DNA from 2 places in the Streptomyces sp. NBC_01298 genome. Region 2 is predicted to be linked to the other one. Evidence: riboswitches for the same ligand, from Rfam matches in the RefSeq annotation. Region 2 holds a riboswitch; the other holds the start of a gene.
What was found. Region 2 has a riboswitch for ZMP and ZTP ahead of glyA (serine hydroxymethyltransferase). Riboswitches for the same ligand answer to the same signal wherever they lie in the genome.

Region 1: another riboswitch for ZMP and ZTP. It lies ahead of OG730_RS06950 (bifunctional 5,10-methylenetetrahydrofolate dehydrogenase/5,10-methenyltetrahydrofolate cyclohydrolase); the one in region 2 lies ahead of glyA (serine hydroxymethyltransferase).

The regions. Positions count from the first base shown of each region.
Region 1 is NZ_CP108414.1:1,509,679-1,514,775, reverse strand. It holds gene OG730_RS06960 (RNA polymerase sigma factor) at 1-466, opposite strand, end outside; gene OG730_RS06955 (class I SAM-dependent methyltransferase) at 680-1,441, opposite strand; ZMP/ZTP riboswitch at 1,531-1,631, shown strand; gene OG730_RS06950 (bifunctional 5,10-methylenetetrahydrofolate dehydrogenase/5,10-methenyltetrahydrofolate cyclohydrolase) at 1,660-2,577, shown strand; gene OG730_RS06945 (peptide MFS transporter) at 2,714-4,246, shown strand; gene OG730_RS06940 (MAB_1171c family putative transporter) at 4,302-5,097, opposite strand, start outside.
Region 2 is NZ_CP108414.1:3,732,377-3,737,473, forward strand. It holds gene trpS (tryptophan--tRNA ligase) at 1-644, opposite strand, end outside; gene glyA (serine hydroxymethyltransferase) at 1,099-2,379, opposite strand; ZMP/ZTP riboswitch at 2,415-2,505, opposite strand; gene rocD (ornithine--oxo-acid transaminase) at 2,615-3,820, shown strand; gene OG730_RS16715 (glutathionylspermidine synthase family protein) at 3,836-5,026, opposite strand; gene OG730_RS16720 (hypothetical protein) at 5,033-5,097, opposite strand, start outside.

The DNA.
Region 1 (5,097 bases), 2.2 Mb from region 2:
TCTTCACGGCGGTCTTCTTCACGGCGGTCTTCTTGACCGCACGCTTCTTCGGCGCGGCGGCGGCCTCTGCCGCCACCTCCTCCTCGGTCCCGGAGGCCGACGGGTCGGATATCGCCGCGGCGGTGGCGGGGGCCGCCGTCTTGCGCGCACCGATGAGGCGCGGCGGGGCGGTGGCCTTCTTGGCGACGCGCGCCGGGGCGGCGGCCGCCTTGCGCGCCTTCTTGGCGGGAGCCTTCGTGGCGGGGGCGGCGCTGACGTGCAGCGCGACGCCCTCCTCGTCCAGGACCTGGTTCAGGCTGCGCAGGACCCGCTTCCACTGGTCCACCGGGATGCGGCCGGCCTCGAAGGCCTGGCGCACGTCATCACCGTTGATGTGACCCTGCTCGCGGCCGCGCTCGACAAGCGCGACCAGGGCCTCTGATTCGGCGATTTCCGTGGGGAACGTACGGGACGGGCTGAGCGACACAAGGAGCCTCTCGTTGCGAACAGATAAGGGGTGGCGGGACATCATCGCGCGAACTCGGGAAACAGACCCGAGGGGGGTCTGTATTCCGGGCCGCACGAGGACACCTGTCGGTTCATCGCATGCCCGAGTAGATTCGTTACGCGCTGAATTGAGTGACCTGCGCCACGCCGTGACCGGAGACCCGGTCGCGGGTGGTCGCGTCCGCCCGTTTTGTCAGCCCGTTTTGCGGGCTTCGATGAGAAAACGTGCAGTGTGTGCGACGAACGGGCCCTCGTGCGCGATCTGTTCGTGCAGCTCGCGCAACCGGTCCCGATGCTGCCCGACCGTGAAGCCCGGCACCATCCAGATCACCTTCCTCAGAAAGTAGATCACGGCTCCGATGTCGTGGAACTCCGTCCGCAGCCGCTCGGAGCGCAGATCGACCACCTCCAGTCCCGCCTTCGTGGCCGCGGCGACCGCGTCGTCGGGGTGCCGGCCCCGCCGGACCTCCTCCGGCTGCGGGCCCAGGAAGTACTCCACGAGCTCGAAGACGCTCGCCGGCCCGACCTGCTGGGAGAAGTACGTGCCGCCGGGTTTCAGTACCCGCGCGATCTCCTCCCACCAGACCGTCACCGGATGGCGGCTGGAGACGAACTCGAAGGCCTCGTCGCCGAACGGCAGCGGCGGCTCGTCGGAGTCCGCGACCACCACGGTGCCCAGCGGATGCAGCAGCCTTGTCGCCTTGTCGATGTTCGGTGGCCACGATTCGGTGGCCACCGTCAGCGGGGGCAGGGGCCCGGCTCCGGCGAGCACCTCCCCGCCTCCGGTCTGGATGTCCAGGGCGGAGCCGACCCGCGCCAGGTGCCGGGCCAGCAGGCGCTGGTAGCCCCAGGAGGGGCGCTGCTCGGTGGCGCGTCCGTCGAGCCAGGAGAAGTCCCAGCCGTCCACGGAGACGGATTCCGCTTCCGCGACCAGATGGTCGAAAGTGCGCGTCATCCCTCGATCGTCCCAGGTCCGGCCCCGGTCATCCACCGGATTGCCGGGCGGGGGCCCACGCCCGGCCCCGCGGGGGTTCGCCTACACTGGGCGCGGGCCGTGACTGGCGTTCGGGTGGATCACCACCGGGGAGCGGCCCGGCGTACTCCCGCATCCCGTACGTCGACTGCCGCGCGCCTGGGCGAACCGCGATCCCGCAGCGACGCTCAGGAGCCCCCATGACCACTCAGACGACCGCCCCGACCGTTTCCGCCACCCCGGACGTTCCCGGCGCCCAGACCGCCCGGCTGATGGACGGCACCGCCCTCGCCCGCCGCATCTCGGAGCGGACCGCCGAGTACGCCGCGAAGATCACCGAGCGCACCGGTACCGCGCCCTGCCTGGCCACCGTGCTCGTCGGCGAGGACCCCGCGTCCGTCACCTACGTCCGGATGAAGCAGAACCGCTGTGCCAAGGCCGGCATCACCTCCCGCCACGTGGAGCTGCCCGCCGTGACGACCACCGAGGAGCTCGTCGCCACCCTGACCGCGCTCTCCGAGGACCCGGAGATCAGCGGCATCCTGCTCCAGCACCCCGTCCCGCACCACATCGACGAGCGCGCCGCCTTCGAGGCCATCGCCCCGGGCAAGGACGTCGACGGGGTCACCATGCACTCCTTCGCCGCCATGGGCTTCGGACTGCCGGGCTTCGTCTCCTGCACCCCCGGCGGCATCATGCGGCTGCTGGAGGCCTACGACGTGGACCTGACCGGCAAGCACGCCGTGGTCGTGGGCCGCAGCGCGATCCTGGGCAAGCCCGCCGGGATGCTGCTCCTGGAGCAGAACGCCACCGTCACCTACTGCCACTCCCGCACCGTGGACCTGCCGTCCATCGTCCGCCAGGCGGACGTGCTGGTCGCCGCCGTCGGCAAGGCCGAGTTCATCCGCGGCGAGGACATCAAGCCGGGCGCCGTGGTCCTGGACGCCGGCTACAACGAGGGCAACGTCGGCGACGTCCACTTCGAGTCGGCCGCCGCCCGCGCCTCCCTGATCACCCCGGTCCCGGGCGGCGTCGGCCCGATGACCATCGCGGTGCTGCTGGAGCAGACCGTCCAGGCCGCCGCCGCGCAGGCCGGTCTGGCCCTCGCGGACCTCTGACCCGCGCCCCGCTCCCTCCGGTACGACGAACGCCCCGGGCCCTTCGGTCCGGGGCGTTCCGTTTCCCGCGGTAACGGGCCGAAAGAACGATCCGGGACCGGGGAGACAGGGCTCCACTGAATATGTGAAGCCTTCGATGGATATGCAGAAGCCCCCGGCGTCGGACGCGGCACCGGACGCGGCGGCGGTCGCGGTGGGCAGGAAGCGCCACCCGCGCGGGCTCGCCACCCTCGTCCTGGCCGAGCTGTGGGAGCGTTTCAGCCTCTACGGCATGGTCGCCATCCTCGTGCACTTCCTCGCCGCCTCCCGCGGCCACGGGGGCATGGGACTCCACGAGGGCACCGCGGAGGCCGTGGAAGGCGTCTACATGGCCATGATCTCGCTGCTGGCGCTGCCCGGCGGCTGGATCGCCGACCGGTTCCTCGGCGCCCGGCGGGCCGTCCTGTGGGGCGGTGTGGTCATCATGGCGGGCCACGTCCTGATGGCCGTCCCGAACCCGGTCTTCGTCTGGCCCGGGCTGGTCCTCATCGTCATCGGCACCGGCCTGCTCAAGCCGAACATCTCCGCGCTGGTCGGCCGGCTGTACGCCGCCGACGACGACCAGCGGCGCGACGCCGGCTACTCGATCTTCTACATGGGCATCAACCTCGGCGCCGTCATCGCCCCGCTCGTCGTCGGCTACCTCGGCGAGGAGGTCAACTGGCACCTCGGCTTCGGCGCCGCCGCCGTCGGCATGGCCATCGGCCTGGTCCAGTACGTCCTCGGCGGCCGGCACCTCTCGGAGCAGCTCCGCGCCGAGCCCGTGGTCCGGCTCACCGCCGCCGAGCGGACCAAGATCCGCAAGTCCTCCTCGTACGGCCTGGTCTTCACGGCCGTACTGATCACCCTGCTGGCCGCCTCGCACGCGCTGAGCATCGACAACATCACCTTCGTGCTGACGATCGTCGCCGTGGTGGTCCCGGCGGGCGTGCTGCTCTCGATGTACCGCAGCCCCAAGATCGACCGGGTCGAGAAGACCCGGCTGCGGGCCTACGTCTGGCTCTTCCTGGCCGCCACGCTGTTCTGGCTGGTCTACGACCAGATGGGCAACGAGCTGAACCTGTTCGCCGCCCAGAAGACCGACCTGTCCCTGCTCGGCTGGCACATCCCGGCGAGCTGGACCCAGTCGCTGCCCTCGCTGTTCGTGATCATCCTGGCCCCCGTCTTCGCCGCCTTCTGGGTGCGCCGGGGCAAGCACATGAGCACCCCGTTCAAGTTCGGCCTGGCCCTGCTGCTGACCGGCGCCTCCTTCGTGGTCATGTCCGGCGCCGCGGCCATCGCCTCCAGCGGGGTCAAGGTCTCGCTGATGTGGCTGGTGGGCGTGTACGTGATCCAGGTGATGGGCGAGATGTGCCTGAGCCCGGTCGGGCTCTCGGTCACCACGAAGCTCGCCCCGCGGGCCTTCACCAACCAGATGATGGGCGTGTGGTTCCTCGCCGCCGCCACCGGAGACGCGATCGGCGCGCAGTTGCCCCGGCTCGACGCGGTCATCGGCCAGAGCTGGAACTTCCTGTGGCAGGGCGCCATGGTCATCGCGGCCGGCGCGGTGATGGTCTTCTTCACCAAGCGGCTCAAGGTCCTCACGGGCGAGGCGGCGGCGAGCCGCGAGGCGGTCGCGGTGGCGGCCTGACGGCGGCCTGGGGGCGCCCCGACGGTGGTCCGGGGGCACCCCGGCGGCGCCCGGCTCAGAGGCGGGCCGCGGCCCGGCGGCGGGCCTCCGCCACGATGGGCGAGGTGTGGAACTCCCGGGCCAGCTCCGTCAGCGGCCGGGACCCGAGGCGGCAGGGCTCGGCGGGACCGCGGCCCGGGCCCGGTTCCACCCGGCCGGCGGCGGTCCGGCGCCGGCACGCGACCGCGAGCACGGCCGCGTCGGCCACCAGGGCGGCGCCCCGCTCGCACCGGCCCCGGGCGAGCGCGGCCTCGTAGGCCTCGCGCCGGACGGCGGGGTCGAACCAGGAGGCGAGCGCCAGCAGCCCGTCGTCGATCACCGATTCGCGGTGGATCAGCCGGATCCCCACCGGGGACCACCAGGTCAGCGGGACCGTCCTCACACTGGACGAGGCGAAGCCGTTCAGGGCCTTCCACAGCGGCCGCAGCCGGCGGTACTGGCTGTAGTCCTGCCAGGCCGCCGATTCGCCGACCAGGGGCACGATGAACCCGATCCCCACCAGCAGGGCCGCCGCGGAGGCGAGCGGCGGCGCGAGGTAGGTGGACAGCCCGTCCCAGTCGCGGCCCGACCAGCGGGCTCCGACCGCCGCCCACTTCGCGACGAGGTAGCCCACGTCCATCACCATGCCGAACATCAGCAGCGCCAGCCCGGTGCGCAGGGCCCGTAGCGCCGGGTCCACGCGCCGCAGCCACTTCCAGCACAGCAGGGACAGCGCCGTGCTGCCCACGGCGTGGGCGGTCAGGTAGAGCGCGATCATCTCGCGGATCCACGGGGTGTTGGCGTAGTACGTGTCCAGGTCCCGCAGCCGCTCC
Region 2 (5,097 bases):
TCGAGGAGGTTGATCAGGCCCTTGGGCGAGGAGGCCGACTTCGACATCTTGATCGCCGGGTCCTGGAGGTCGTAGATCTTCGCGACCTCCTTGACGATGTGCGCGGCGGGGAGGGTGAAGGTCTGCCCGAAGCGCTGGTTGAAGCGCTCGGCCAGGTCCCGGGTCAGCTCGATGTGCTGACGCTGGTCCTCGCCGACGGGGACGGAGTTCGCCTGGTAGAGCAGGATGTCGGCGACCTGGAGGATCGGGTACGTGAACAGGCCGACGGTGGCGTTGTTGGCGCCGTTCTTCGCGGACTTGTCCTTGAACTGGGTCATCCGGCTGGCCTCGCCGAAACCGGTGATGCAGTTCATCACCCAGCCCAGCTGCGCGTGCTCGGGCACGTGGCTCTGGATGAAGAGCGTGCAGCGCTCGGGGTCGAGACCGGCGGCGAGGAGCTGCGCGGCGGACAGCCGGGTATTGGCGCGCAGCTCCTTCGGATCCTGCGGCATGGTGATCGCGTGCAGGTCGACGACCATGTAGAAGGCGTCGTGCGTCTCCTGGAGGGCGACGTACTGCCGGATGGCTCCGAGATAGTTCCCGAGGTGGAACGAACCGGAGGTGGGCTGGATGCCGGAGAGCGCGCGAGGACGATCAGAAGCCATGGCCCCATTCTCTCAGGTGTGACACCGGGCTCGGCCCCGCCACTGGCCGGAACCCGGCGGGTCCCACCCCCCTCGCCCGCCCCCGGCCCGGGTACCGCCCGGTAGCGCCCCGTCCGGATCTTGCCTCGGCCGAGCGACCGCTTTCCCTCCTCCCGGCACCTGTCGGCCACCGCTGCGCGGAGCCGGGGTCGGAGCCGAGGTCGGGCCCCGCTGCGCGGAACTCCGTGGGCGCCGCCCACACCCGCGCCTCAAACGCCGGCGGGGCTGAATTTTCGCCGGCGTCAGCCAAATCCAGCCGTCCGGCGTTTGAGGACCGGGGTCTGGGGCGGAGCCCCAGGGGGTCCGGGCGCAGCCCGGGGAACGGTGGAAGGGCGGGCAGGGGACTTCGCCCCGCGCAGCGGCAAAGGTCGCAGCGGGGACAGCCCCGCAGGGACCGGCCTCCACCCGGGGAGGGTCAGGCGACGGGCAGGCCGGGGGCCGGGAAGGCTGCCATCAGGTCGGCCACCGCCGTGCGGATCGCGCCGAGCGCGGCCTCGTCACCCCTGGCGGCCGCCGAGACCGCGTCCGAGATCCAGTCGGCGACCACCGGCATGTGCTCGACGCCGAGCCCCCGCGAGGTCAGCGACGGCGTGCCGATCCGGATCCCCGACGGGTCGAACGGCTTGCGCGGGTCGAACGGCACCGTGTTGTAGTTCACGACGATCCCCGCCCGGTCCAGCGCCTTCGCCGCGATCTTCCCGGACACCGACTTCCCCGTGAGGTCGATCAGGATCAGGTGGTTGTCCGTACCGCCCGAGACCAGGTCGAAGCCCCGCTCCAGCAGCGCGGCGGCCAGCGCCTTCGCGTTGGCCACGACCGCGTGCGCGTACGACACGAACGAGGGCTGCGCCGCCTCGTGGAGCGCGACCGCGATACCGGCCGTCGTCTGGTTGTGCGGGCCGCCCTGGAGGCCGGGGAAGACCGCCTTGTCGATGGCCTTCGCGTGCTCCTCGCGGCACATCAGCATCGCGCCGCGCGGGCCGCGCAGGGTCTTGTGGGTGGTCGTCGAGATCACGTCCACGTGACCCGCCGGGGAGGGGTGCGCCCCGCCCGCGATCAGGCCGGCGATGTGCGCCACGTCGGCGACGAGCACCGAGCCCGCCTCCTTCGCGATCGAGGCGAAGGCCTCGAAGTCGATCGTGCGGGGCAGCGCCGTACCGCCGCAGAAGATCAGCTTGGGCCGCTCCGCCAGCGCGAGGTCCCGTACGGCGTCGTAGTCGATGAGCCCGGTCTCCGCCTGGACCCCGTACTGCACGCCCCGGAACCAGGAGCCCGTCGCCGATACCCCCCAGCCGTGCGTCAGGTGCCCGCCCATCGGCAGCGCCATGCCCATCACCGTGTCGCCGGGCTTGGCGAAGGCCAGGTACACGGCGAGGTTGGCGGGCGAGCCGGAGTACGGCTGCACGTTGGCGTGGTCGACGCCGAAGAGGCCCTTCGCCCGCTCGACGGCCAGCGCCTCGATGCGGTCGATGTTCTGCTGGCCCTCGTAGTAGCGGCGGCCCGGGTAGCCCTCGCTGTACTTGTTCTGCAGCACCGTGCCGGAGGCCTCCAGCACGGCCGAGGACACGTAGTTCTCGCTCGGGATGAGGCGGAGGGTCTCCGCCTGGAGGGTTTCCTCGGCGGCGACGAAGGACGCCAGCTCGGGGTCGGTCGCGAGCAGGGCGGGGTGGCGGTACGGGTGGTGGTTCGCGCTCATGGCGGTTCCTCCGGGGTCGATGTCGGATCTCGTCCCCGCGAGGCCCAGGCGAGCGGCCCTGTATGCGGTCGTGCGCGCACGGCTCCCCCGGAGTTGGTTCTCCGTGCGCCAGTCGCCGTGCGTGTCCGACACCTTAGCGGGCACGCCGCCAGAAAGGTTTCTCCGTCCGCGATGCGAGCGAGGATGGAGGGTGACGCCACCCTCGTCACCGGCTTGACGGACGATCGGAGACCCCGTGTCGACAACTGCTGATGCCATCCGCTCCGCCGACGCGCACAGCGCGCACAACTACCACCCCCTGCCCGTCGTCGTCGCCACCGCCGAGGGCGCGTGGATGACCGACGTGGAGGGCCGCCGCTACCTCGACATGCTCGCGGGCTACTCCGCCCTGAACTTCGGCCACGGCAACCGCCGGCTGCTCGACGCGGCCCGCGCCCAGCTGGAGCGGGTCACCCTGACCTCCCGGGCCTTCCACCACGACCGCTTCGCGGACTTCTGTACCGAGCTCGCGGCGCTGTGCGGCAAGGAAGCGGTGCTGCCGATGAACACCGGCGCGGAGGCCGTGGAGACGGCGGTGAAGACCGCCCGCAAGTGGGGGTACGAGGTCAAGGGCGTCCCCGACGGCCACGCCAAGATCGTGGTGGCGGCCGACAACTTCCACGGCCGGACCACGACCATCGTGTCGTTCTCCACCGACCACGAGGCCCGCGACCACTTCGGCCCGTACACCCCCGGCTTCGAGATCGTCCCGTACGGGGACCTCACCGCGCTCGCCGCCGCCGTCACCTCCAACACCGTCGCCGTGCTCCTGGAGCCGATCCAGGGCGAGGCCGGCGTGCTCGTACCGCCGGCCGGGTACCTGCGGGGCGTACGGGAACTGACGCGCGAGCGGAACGTCCTGTTCATGGCCGACGAGATCCAGTCGGGCCTGGGCCGCACCGGCAAGACCTTCGCGTGCGAGCACGAGGACGTCGTCCCCGACGTGTACATCCTCGGCAAGGCGCTGGGCGGCGGGGTCGTGCCGGTGTCGGCGGTGGTGGCCGACCGCGACGTGCTCGGCGTGTTCAAGCCGGGCGAGCACGGCTCCACCTTCGGCGGCAACCCGCTGGCCTGCGCCGTCGCCCTGGAGGTCATCGCGATGCTGAACACCGGCGAGTACCAGCAGCGCGCCACTGAGCTCGGCGATCACCTGCACCGGGAGCTGAACCTGCTGGTCGGCGGCGGCGCCGTGACCGCCGTACGGGGCCGCGGGCTGTGGGCGGGCGTGGACATCGACCCGGCGCGCGGCACCGGCCGGGAGATCTCCGAGAAGCTGATGGGGCTCGGGGTGCTCGTCAAGGACACCCACGGATCGACGATCCGGATCGCGCCGCCGCTGGTGATCTCCAAGGAGGACCTGGACTGGGGGCTGGACCAGCTCAGGTCGGTCCTCGGCGCCTGACGCCCTGCTGACGCCCTAGAGGATGACGTGGGGCAGGAAGCGGGCGTACTCGTCCGTGACCGGCCCCGCCGATTCGCGGATGCCGAGGCCCGCCGACTCGTCCTCGACGACCCACGTGCCGAGCACCACCCGGTTGCCGTCGAAGTCGGGCAGCGGGGCGAGGCCCTGGAAGACGTACGTCTCGTCCTCCTCCGGTGCGAACGGCTCGCCACCGACCGGGTGCAGGGTGACGCCCGCGCCCTCGCGCCCCAGCAGCGGCTTCGCCGCGTAGCCGGTGGTCGTGGCGAGCTCGCGCGGGCCGTCCAGGTAGGCGGGCAGCAGGTTGGGGTGCTCCGGGAAGAGCTCCCACAGGACCGCCAGCAGCGCCTTGTTGGAGAGCAGCATCTTCCACAGCGGCTCGATCCAGGCGGTGGTGCCGGAGCCGCCGCCGTGGTCGTACGTCCCGAGGACCTGCGGGGCGAACTCGTCGGTGGCCAGCCACTCCCACGGGTAGAGCTTGAAGATCGCGCGGATGAAGCCGAGCTTCTCGTCCACGAACCGGCCGGACAGGCTGTCCCAGCCGATCCGCTCCACCGACAGCTCCCGGGTCTCGATGCCGGCCTGCTCGGCGGTCTCCTGGAGGTAGGCGACCGTCATCAGGTCCTCGCCGAGCTCGTCGGTCTCGGAGTGCGCGAAGTGCACCGGGCCGGGCGGCAGCAGCTCCGCCTGACGGCGCCAGGCCTCGACGAGCCGCTCGTGGAGGGAGTTCCACTGGTCGGCGCCGGGGAAGCGCTCCTCCATCCAGAACCACTGCGGACTGGCCGCCTCCACGAGGGAGGTGGGGGTGTCCGCGTTGTACTCCAGCATCTTGGCGGGGCCGCCGGTGCCGTCGTAGCGCAGGTCGAAGCGGCCGTAGAGCGAGGGCTGTTCGGCGCGGCGCCGCCAGGACTCGGCGATCAGCGCGGCGAGCTTCGGGTCGGTGATGCCGAGGTCGGCGAAGCGGTCGTGGTCGACTATGTGCTGGGCCGCGGCCAGGCACATGGCGTGCAGCTCCTCGACGACGTTCTCCAGCGCCTCGACCTCGGGGAGGGTGAAGGAGTAGTACGCGCTCTCGTCCCAGTAGGGGCGCAGGGAGTCGTCGGGGTAGCGGGTCAGGGGGTAGATCAGCCCCTGTTCCTCGACGGTCTTCTGCCAGTCGGGGCGGGGCTCGATGGTGTGGCGCTGCACGCTGGATCAGCCGCCCGAGGAGCTCTTGTGGCTGCCGCCGATGCCGCCGCGGGTGACGGCGGACTTGTCGA